2 regions of the Arthrobacter sp. LT660 genome follow, and region 2 is predicted to be linked to the other one. Evidence: predicted binding sites of a transcription regulator. Region 2 holds the regulator's gene; the other holds the start of a gene.

Region 1 (4,413 bases), 810 kb from region 2:
CCTCGTTTCCGGTCGGCGGGATGATGATCTTCATGGCCTGCGGAACCACCACGAAGCGCATGGTCTGCCCCCACGACATGGCGAGGGCCGTGGACGCCTCCTCCTGTCCCTCGTCGACGGAGAGCAGTCCGGCCCGGACGATTTCGGACATGTACGCGGCCTCGTTCAGCGCCAGCCCGATCACGGCGGTGACGAAGAGGTTGGTGAAGATCCCGTTCTCTATCGTGACCCACGGATCCATGAACGGGATGCCGATCGTGAAGACCGGGTAGATCAGCGCGACGATTCCCCAGAAGACCAGCTGGACGTACACGGGCGTGCCGCGGAAGATCCAGAGGTACAGCCACGCGACGCCCTTGAGGACGGGGTTGGGGGAGAGCCGCATGATCGCCAGCAGGAGTCCCAGGGCGATCGCGATGACCATGGAGTACACCGTCAGCTGCAGCGTGACGAGGGCGGCCTCGCTGATCCGCCGGTCGAAGAGGTACTTTCCGACGTCGGCCCATCCGTACTCCTCGCGCTGGGAGGCGTCGACGACGAACAGCGCCAGCCCGAGCACCAGCACGACGGCGATGAACATCCGCCAGGGGTGGCGCAGCGGGATGGCCGTGAGGGGCTCGCCGGCGTCCCCGGCGCCGAGTGGGGAATCGGGAGGCGCAAGCACCCCGCGCGTCTGGGGAACCACGTTCGGCTAGCCCTGTGCGGCGACGTTGAGCGCGGCGTCTTCCACGCCCCCGCTTTCGACGCCCCATTCGGCGAGGATCCGCGTGTAGGTTCCGTCGTCGATGAGCGACTGCAGCGCCTCCTGCAGGACCGGCGTGAACTCGCTGTCCTTGTCCACCGGAATCCCGTAGGGAGCCACCTCGAAGGCGTCTCCGGCCGTCTGCAGCTTCTCCTTGGTCTTCGAGATCGCGTACAGCGTCACGGGCGAATCGGCGCTCATCGCGTCCACCTGTCCGATGACCAGTGCGTTCGTCGCCTGGTCCTGGGCGTCGTACCGGAACATCTCGATGGGCTCCTTGCCGGCGTCGGTGCAGGCCTTGGACTTCGCCGGGACCTCGTGCGTGTCTTCGTAGGTCGTCGCCTGGACGGCGACCTTGAGGCCGCACGCGTTGTTGGGGTCTACCGTCTTGCCCTGCGGCGAGGCCCATTGGATGCCGGCGGAGTAGTAGTTGACGAAGTCGGCCTGCTTCTCGCGCTCCAGGGTGTCGGTGAAGGAGGACATGCCCATGTCCGCCTTGCCCGCCTTGATGGAGGGAAGGATGTTGTCGAACGTGCCGATGTCGAAGTTGACATCGAGGCCGAGCCGGGCGCCGATCGCGTTCGTGAGGTCGACCGACCAGCCGTCGGGATCACCGTTCGGGTCCTTGAACTCGTTCGGCGGATAGTTGTTCGCCATGCCGACGTTGAGCACTCCGGCCTCCCGGATGGAGTCCGGCAGCAGCGCGGCGATCTCCTCGTCCTTCTCCACGGTGATCGCCTCGGACGAACCGGATGCGCCGGCGGCGCCTTCCGGCGCCTCGGCCGCGCTGTTGTCGACGCAACCGGCCAGCAGCAGGACGGCGGCGGCGGCGATGGCGGGGATGCAGTGCCTGGATCTCATGTGTGTTCCTTAGTCCGTGGTGGATCGGCCGCGTCGAGCGGGGCGGATCGGGAGGCGGTGCGGTGCGCGGTGCGGTGCGCGGTGCGGCGCGGGGGATCCCGGCTGCGGTTGCGGCGGTGAATCGGACCGTAGGTCGGTCTGGGCCCCTGAAAGGCTTCCGGGCCTCTTGTCTTGGACCCGGCGCTAGTGGCGGAGCCCACTGCCGCCATCGTACGCCCGCGTGGCGCACGCCACTGTCACGCGACACTCGTGGACTCCGCCCTCCGGTGGTATTCTCTAGAATCGAAACTATGTTCTAAGGGGGTGGGTGGCGTGTTCGGAGTGGATCCCGCACCGCGCGGCGCGCCGGACCCGGAGGGCGGCACGCCGGGCGAGGCGACCGGCTTCCCCTCGCCCGCGCGCGACTACCTCCAGGGCGGGATCGACCTCAACCGCCACCTGATCCGCGACCGCACCTGCACGTTCGTCATGCGGGTCGCCGGGAACTCGATGGCCGCCGCCGGCATCTCCGACGGCGACGAGCTGATCGTGGACCGCTCGCTCGCCCCGCGCGACGGGTCCGTCGTCGTCGCGGTCCTCGACGGCGAGCTGGTGGTGCGCCGCCTGAGGCTCACCGGGCGCGGCGCGCGGCTGGACACGGACGACGGCGGCCCGGGCACCGACCTCGCGGAGCTGGCGGACCTGACGGTCTGGGGCGTCGCGACCCGCTGCCTGCACCATGTCTGACGGGGAGCGGTTCGAGGACCGGGCCGGGGCGCGGCCGCGGGAACAGATCGCGCTGGTGGACGTCAACAACTTCTACGTCTCGTGCGAGCGCGTCTTCGATCCGTCGCTGGAGGGACGCCCCGTCGTCGTGCTCTCCAACAACGACGGCTGCGTGGTGGCGCGCTCGGCCGAAGCCAAGGCGCTGGGGATCAAGACGGGGGCCCCGTGGTTCCAGATCTCGGCGTCCGCCGCGTCGTGGGGGCTGGTGGCCCGCTCGAGCAACTACGAGCTGTACGGCGACCTGTCGGCGCGGGTGATGGAGGTGATCGGGCGCTTTGGCGTCTGGCAGGAGGTCTACTCGATCGACGAGTCGTTCCTGGGGTTGGCCGGATCGGCGGCGGACCCCGTGGAGGCGGAGTCGCGGCTGTTGGAGACGGCGCGGACCGTCCGGGCCGCCGTCGCTCGGCACGTCGGTGTTCCGGTGTGCGTCGGGATCGCGCCGACTACCGGTACAGGCGAGTATTCGTTAGTAGCCTATTCGACCTGATCCCATTGGATCCCGTCGTGGAATAAGTAAGAAGGTAGTTTTCAGAATGCTCCTGCGTAGCCCGTCCGCGTCCGCAGGGGGAACCTTCACTGGGACGGTCCACTCTAAGCCCAATGCATTCGGTTGTGATACGTCGCAATTTATGACAATGAATGAGACGCCCGCGCATCAGCGGGCGTCTCATCTTAACCAGTATGGATCTGCGTCAGTCTGTGCGGATCAGGCACCAGGCTTTACTGAAGCGTTGCGCGTCAAGGTCGGACTGCCGCATCCAGACTTCAAGATTGCCGACATCACCGAACCAACCTTCCAGGAAAGTCCAGCTTTCAATGTCCAAAATCAATCGGTATTGATCTCCGTCGTCAAGCGGAAGCACATTTTCGAAGACCTCAACGGCGAGGGCACTGTTGCGATCCGGATGTCCATATACATGGCTGTAGGGAATGGGTTCCGAGATATCGGTGACCTGCCGTTGGTGCATCCATGTGCGTTGCAGGTCCGCGCCAGCTCTTTCGACCTGGGTGAAGAGCTTCTTGTCCGAATCCACAAAATTGTGGGCACCCGGAATCGTGTATCCCGGCATGGTCAGGGCCACTTGGCATACCTCGCTCGGTGTATCCAGGTCCTTCGGGGCATCAATCAGGACCGATCTGTCGGGTTCCGGAATCCAACGCACCACCCATCCACCGTTGGCCTTGTCCTCGGCTTCGAAACCGAAGGATTGAAGGTCGTGAAACACTTCGAGCACGCCTGTCTTGGGCAATCCCTCGCGCAGATCCGGCCACGTAGCCTTGTCGTCGGGGTGCGCGGTTCCATCGACCATGGCAAGATCCAGGGCAATCACGTGTGCCAGCGGTTCACCGTTGCTGTTCCGCGGCCACCCCTCCAGGGGTGCTGCGGCAGGTCCGCCAAACCAACACAGTTGGGCGCCTTCCGGCCAGACCTCGCGCAGTTCTTGATCGCCCGGTTCGAACGATTGCTCCGTAATGACAGGTGCGTAAGCGACGTCAACGGATTCGCCATTGACAATGCTTCTCAGCCATTCGTGTGCGCCCGGGTACGGGGCATGCACGGGAACCATGGAAAATTTCGACATATCCACCATCCAATCAAGTTTAGCGACGGCTTGCGAGCTACCCCGCGGGAGCCCGCAAGCCGGCGACGCGTGTGTTTAGAGCTTCACGCCACACAATTTGAGCAAATCAACACCAATTCGGTGCTGTTGCGTGAAGCTGAGTGAATGGAGGTGATTACGCATGGTGTTTCCACCGGATCTAATGCCAAAGGCATTGACGTTCTTGCGCGCCATCCAGCTATTGACGCATTTTTGATGTACTCGGGTGGGAATCTGGATGAGGTTCTGTGGATTGTGGATCGCTCGCGGGTCCCAGCTCTTCTTTTTTATGGTTGCTTGTTCCACGATATGGTGCCATTGGTAGCCTGGCTTTGCATTGCCGAATTTCCCCTTGAAGCGGGCGAACGTGGTGAATCCATTTCGAACCGTATAGGCCATCCCCGCGCGGATGGCCGTTCCAACGAAGGCTCGAAGAACATGTGG
Region 2 (4,413 bases):
AGTGCGGTTCCGGTCGGGTTGTTCGGCGAACAGAGGAAAACGATGTTCGCCCCGGAGGCCGCGACCTGCTCCGCCGCCGACTCGGCCGAAAGGCCGAAGTCGTCGGCGCGAACTCCTGCCGCGTAAGCGGTGTCCGTGCCGCTGGCCAGAAGCGGATACATGGAGTACGTGGGGGGGAACCCCATCGCGGTCCGTCCCGGGCCGCCGAAAGCCTGGAGAATGTGCTGCAGCACTTCGTTCGAGCCGTTGCCGGCCCAAATGTTGGACGGGTCGAGGTCGTGCCCGAGATAGGCCGCCAACCGTTCGCGGAGTTCCGTGAACTCCCGGTCGGGATAGCGGTTCAGGCCCGACGCGCACGCTGCCACGTCCGCGGCGATCGCCGCACTGACCTCGGGGGGGACGGGATGCGTGTTCTCGTTCACGTTGAGCAGAACCGGCACGTCCAGCTGGGGCGCACCGTAGGGCTCGAGGCCCCTCAGATTGTCCCGCAGCGGTAGTTTGGCCAGGCGTCGAAGCTGATCACTCACCGGACGATTCTAGTGCCGTCTTCACGGAGGGCTCCAATCCGCGACCCCGCGCCGGTCACAAACGGGCGCTGCCGGGCGGGCCGGACCAGTGGCGCAGATCGGGAGGCGCGGTCGGGACCGCGCGGTGTTGGCGTCTAGTCGCCGGTCGGGACAAACAGTTCCTGGCCCGGAACGAGCTTGGAACCGGCCAGGTTGTTCAGTTCGGCGATTTCGGAGATGACCTCGCGTGGATCGCGATTGGGTGCGAATTCGGCCGCGAGCCCCCAGAGGGTCTCCCCCTCGGAGACCGTCACCGTGTCGGCTAGCACGGGGGTCGCTTCGCCGGTACCCGCGGCCATCACGGGAGCCGTGAATACACCAAGGAGCACCAGCAAGGCCGTGGCTCCCAGGAGCACGGGGAGTCCGATGAGCAGGAAACGCCCGCGACGTGTGAGCCGCACCGATGCCTGCGTGGACGGGACCGCGTGGACTGGCGCGTTCGCCTCGGGGCGGGCCGGGGGAACAAAAGCTGCGGGAAGCACTATCTGAGCCATGACTTGCCTTTCATGTTGCTTCGCCCGCTGATTTCGCGGGAGGTTCCAGTCCGTTCGGGTTCGGGGCAGGCTTTCGTCTCTTCGAAACTCCTGTTCGAACTTATCTTCGAATTTGTTATGTTCCATTTTTAGCATCCCTGGACGACGATTGTCGAGACACGATCGAACAAACCTTTGAAAGCGGGTTCCGTTCCACTAGCGTTGGCGGAAAGGAAGCCAGTGGGATTGAGTTCACCACCGGGCACCGACAGGTTGGGCGGGCATCCGGCAACGCAGGGACGAGAGGCACGGGGCAGGGCATGAGCACAATGGAGAATCGGGCGCCGCGGCGGACACCGAAGAGCCTGACCATCAGGCAGAAGAAGATCCTCGAAACCATCCAGCGCGCGGTGGCCGATCACGGATACCCGCCGTCGATGCGGGAGATCGGCGACACAGTGGGCCTTGCCAGTCTCTCGAGCGTGACCCACCAACTCGCACAGCTCGAGAAGCTGGGCTACATCCGCAGGGACCCCCGGCGTCCCCGTGCCATGGAGATTCTGATGCCCCTGACCTTGAGCGACGGCGAAGTGTCCGCGGAATCCGCCGAGTCGAACCTGATGGCCATCAACGGAATGCCGGTGGCGGAACTGAGCACGTCGTCGGACACCGCAATGGTGCCCCTGGTGGGTCGGATCGCGGCCGGCGGACCGATCCTTGCGGACCAGACGGTGGAGGACATCATGCCGCTTCCGCGCCAACTCGTGGGCCATGGTGACCTGTTCATGCTCAAGGTCAGCGGGGACTCGATGGTCGAAGCGGCCATCTGCGACGGTGACTGGGTGGTGGTGCGCCGCCAGCAGAACGCCGAGAACGGCGACATCGTCGCCGCCCTGCTGGACGACGAGGCCACGGTCAAGACGTTCCGGCAGCGCGACGGGCACACGTGGCTCCTGCCGCAAAACCGCCAGTACGAGCCGATCCTGGGCGACCACGCGACCATCATGGGAAAGGTCGTCTCGGTGATGCGTTCGCTCTAGCGGTTGCCCGGCGCCGCCCGCACGCACCTAGGAACCGGCAAGCCGCTCCAACGCGCCCAGCACAGTCTTCTTGTCCGTCGTTGCCCACATCGGAGGCAACGAGGCGCGGAGAAAGCCGCCATACCGCTCTGTGGCCAGCCGCGAATCGAGGACCGCCACCACTCCCCGGTCGGAGGTGGAGCGGATCAGTCGTCCCGCCCCTTGGGCGAGACGAACGGCGGCGTGGCTTGCCGAGACTGCCATGAAGCCGTTTCCGCCGTGACGGGCCACGTCCCTGCTCCGGGCGGTGGCCAGCGGGTCGTCGGGGCGCGGGAACGGAATGCGGTCGATCACCACGAGGCGGCATGCCGGGCCGGGCACGTCAACCCCCTGCCACAGGGTCATGGTTCCGAAGAGGCAGGTGTCCCTTTCCTCGCCGAACCGCTTGACGAGGGCGGCCATACCCGATTCGCCCTGGCAGAGGATCTCTTGGTCAACCAACGGACGCAAAGCCTCCGCGGCCTCCTCCGCTGCCCGACGGGACGAGAACAACGCGAGCGTCCCCCCGCCCGCGGCGCGAATGAGATCCCCGAGTTCGGCAAGCGTCTCCGACGACACGCTCCGTGACGGCTTCGGCAGGTGCTTGGCGACGTACAACATGCCTTGGCGGGGATAGTCGAAAGGGCTTCCGACGTCGACTCCGGTCCAGCTGGGGGCACCTTCGCCCAGCAGGCCGAGCGAACCGGCAACCGGTTCGAAGGCCGCGCCAATCGCGAGTGTCGCCGACGTCAGGATGACCGTCCTTCCGTCGAACAATCCCTCCCGCAGACGGCCCGCGACGGATAGCGGGGCGACGTTCAGGGTCGCCGGAGTGGATTCGTCCGGTTGGGTGAACCCCTGTCCGGGAGTGAACGTCCCGGAACGCGATGCCCACAGGACCTCGCGGGAATCTTGGGCCGATTCGAAGCGGTCGCACTGCTCGGCGAGGTACTGGAGTTGCGAACGCGCCATCTGCCTGCCGCCGTCGACGGACTCGTTCCCCGCGGGTTTGGAGTCCGAGAGCGCCACCCGCGCGGCCTCGCGGATTTGACGCACCGCGGCGGCCTGCTCCTCGTTCAACCCAGAGGGCATCAAACCGGTGGGGTGCCCCTCGAGTGCGCGTTGTAGCGCCTTGCCCGCCTGGTTGAGGGCCTCGACGCTAACCGCGCAGTGTTTGCGCGCGGCGGACACGGCCGCGCCCACCAGGGCGACGGACAGCGGACGGGTCACGGAATTCGTCACGCGGTCTTGGAGTTCGTGGGCCTCGTCGATGATCACCGTGTCGAAGTCCGGCAAAACGGCCAGTCCCTCGAACGCGGCAATCGCCAACATGGCATGGTTTGTAATCACGATGTCAGCCTCGGCTGCGTTCTTGCGGGCAAGTTCGCTGAAGCACTCCTCAGCCATGGGGCACTTCTGCGCCCCCAGACAGTCCATGGCCGTTACCGAAACCTGGTGCCAGGCGCGGTCGCCCACTCCCGGAGTCAGGTCGTCGCGGTCGCCGGATTCGGTTTCCTCGGCCCATTCGCGCAAACGCACGACTTCCTGGCCCAGTGCGCTACTGGGGGCCGCCCCCGCGGTCAGCGGCATGGCCGCTCCGTCCTCGCCGAGGGCGAAGACCGCCCCGTCGTCCTCATCGGGATATCCGCCGCCAAGCTTGTACTTGCACACGTAGTTTGAGCGTCCCTTTGCCAACGCAACGTTCACAGGTCGCGGCAGGTGCGGACGCAGGTGCTCCAGCAACCGGGGCACGTCGCGGCCCACGATTTGCGCCTGCAGGGCGAGCGTGGCCGTGGAGACCACGACCGGCTTGTCCGCTTCCAGCGCATGGGCGATCGCGGGAACCAGATACGCGAGCGACTTGCCGGTGCCGGTCCCCGCCTGCACCAGCAGATGCCTGCCCGAGTCGAGGGATTCGCACACCTTCTGTGCCATTTCGTGCTGGCCAGCGCGGTTCTGTCCCCCCATGCCCTCGACTGCCACGTCGAGGAGCGCAATGACGTCCTCGACCTCAGCCATGTACGGTGAACCGCTCCAATTCGGACGCCAGGCCCTCGCGGACCTTCACGACCATCCGTGTACCGTCCCCGACGTGTTCGGTCTCGAGGATCTCTGCATCGGAGCCGTGGAGCCGGTTGACGATGTCCCCGCGGTCGTAGGGGATCAGCAGCTCGAGCCGCAGACTCGGCCTGGGTATCGAGTCGCTGATCAGCTGCAGCAACTCGTCGATGCCGTCGCCCGTCCGGGCGGAGACGACGACGTGGCGCGGCTCGCGCTGCCGGATCCGTTCCAACACGAACGGGTCCGCCACGTCCG

What was found. The regulator LexA, encoded in region 2, represses DNA repair genes until DNA is damaged. The targets are predictions, from matches to a motif close to TCGAACANNTGTTCGA.
Region 1: the regulator LexA is predicted to act here: its motif matches at 1,886-1,901, upstream of AC0QSG_RS14360 (LexA family protein).

The regions. Positions count from the first base shown of each region.
Region 1 covers NZ_CM149651.1:3,077,744-3,082,156, forward strand. The annotation lists gene AC0QSG_RS14350 (amino acid ABC transporter permease) at 1-685, opposite strand, end outside; gene AC0QSG_RS14355 (ABC transporter substrate-binding protein) at 692-1,603, opposite strand; gene AC0QSG_RS14360 (LexA family protein) at 1,925-2,329, shown strand; partial or broken gene AC0QSG_RS14365 (Y-family DNA polymerase) at 2,322-2,834, shown strand; gene AC0QSG_RS14370 (DUF1963 domain-containing protein) at 3,061-3,960, opposite strand; gene AC0QSG_RS14375 (hypothetical protein) at 4,027-4,413, opposite strand, start outside.
Region 2 covers NZ_CM149651.1:324,540-328,952, reverse strand. The annotation lists gene AC0QSG_RS01510 (histidinol-phosphate transaminase) at 1-527, opposite strand, end outside; gene AC0QSG_RS01505 (LysM peptidoglycan-binding domain-containing protein) at 662-1,060, opposite strand; gene lexA (transcriptional repressor LexA) at 1,360-2,079, shown strand; gene AC0QSG_RS01495 (ATP-dependent DNA helicase) at 2,107-4,116, opposite strand; gene hflX (GTPase HflX) at 4,109-4,413, opposite strand, start outside.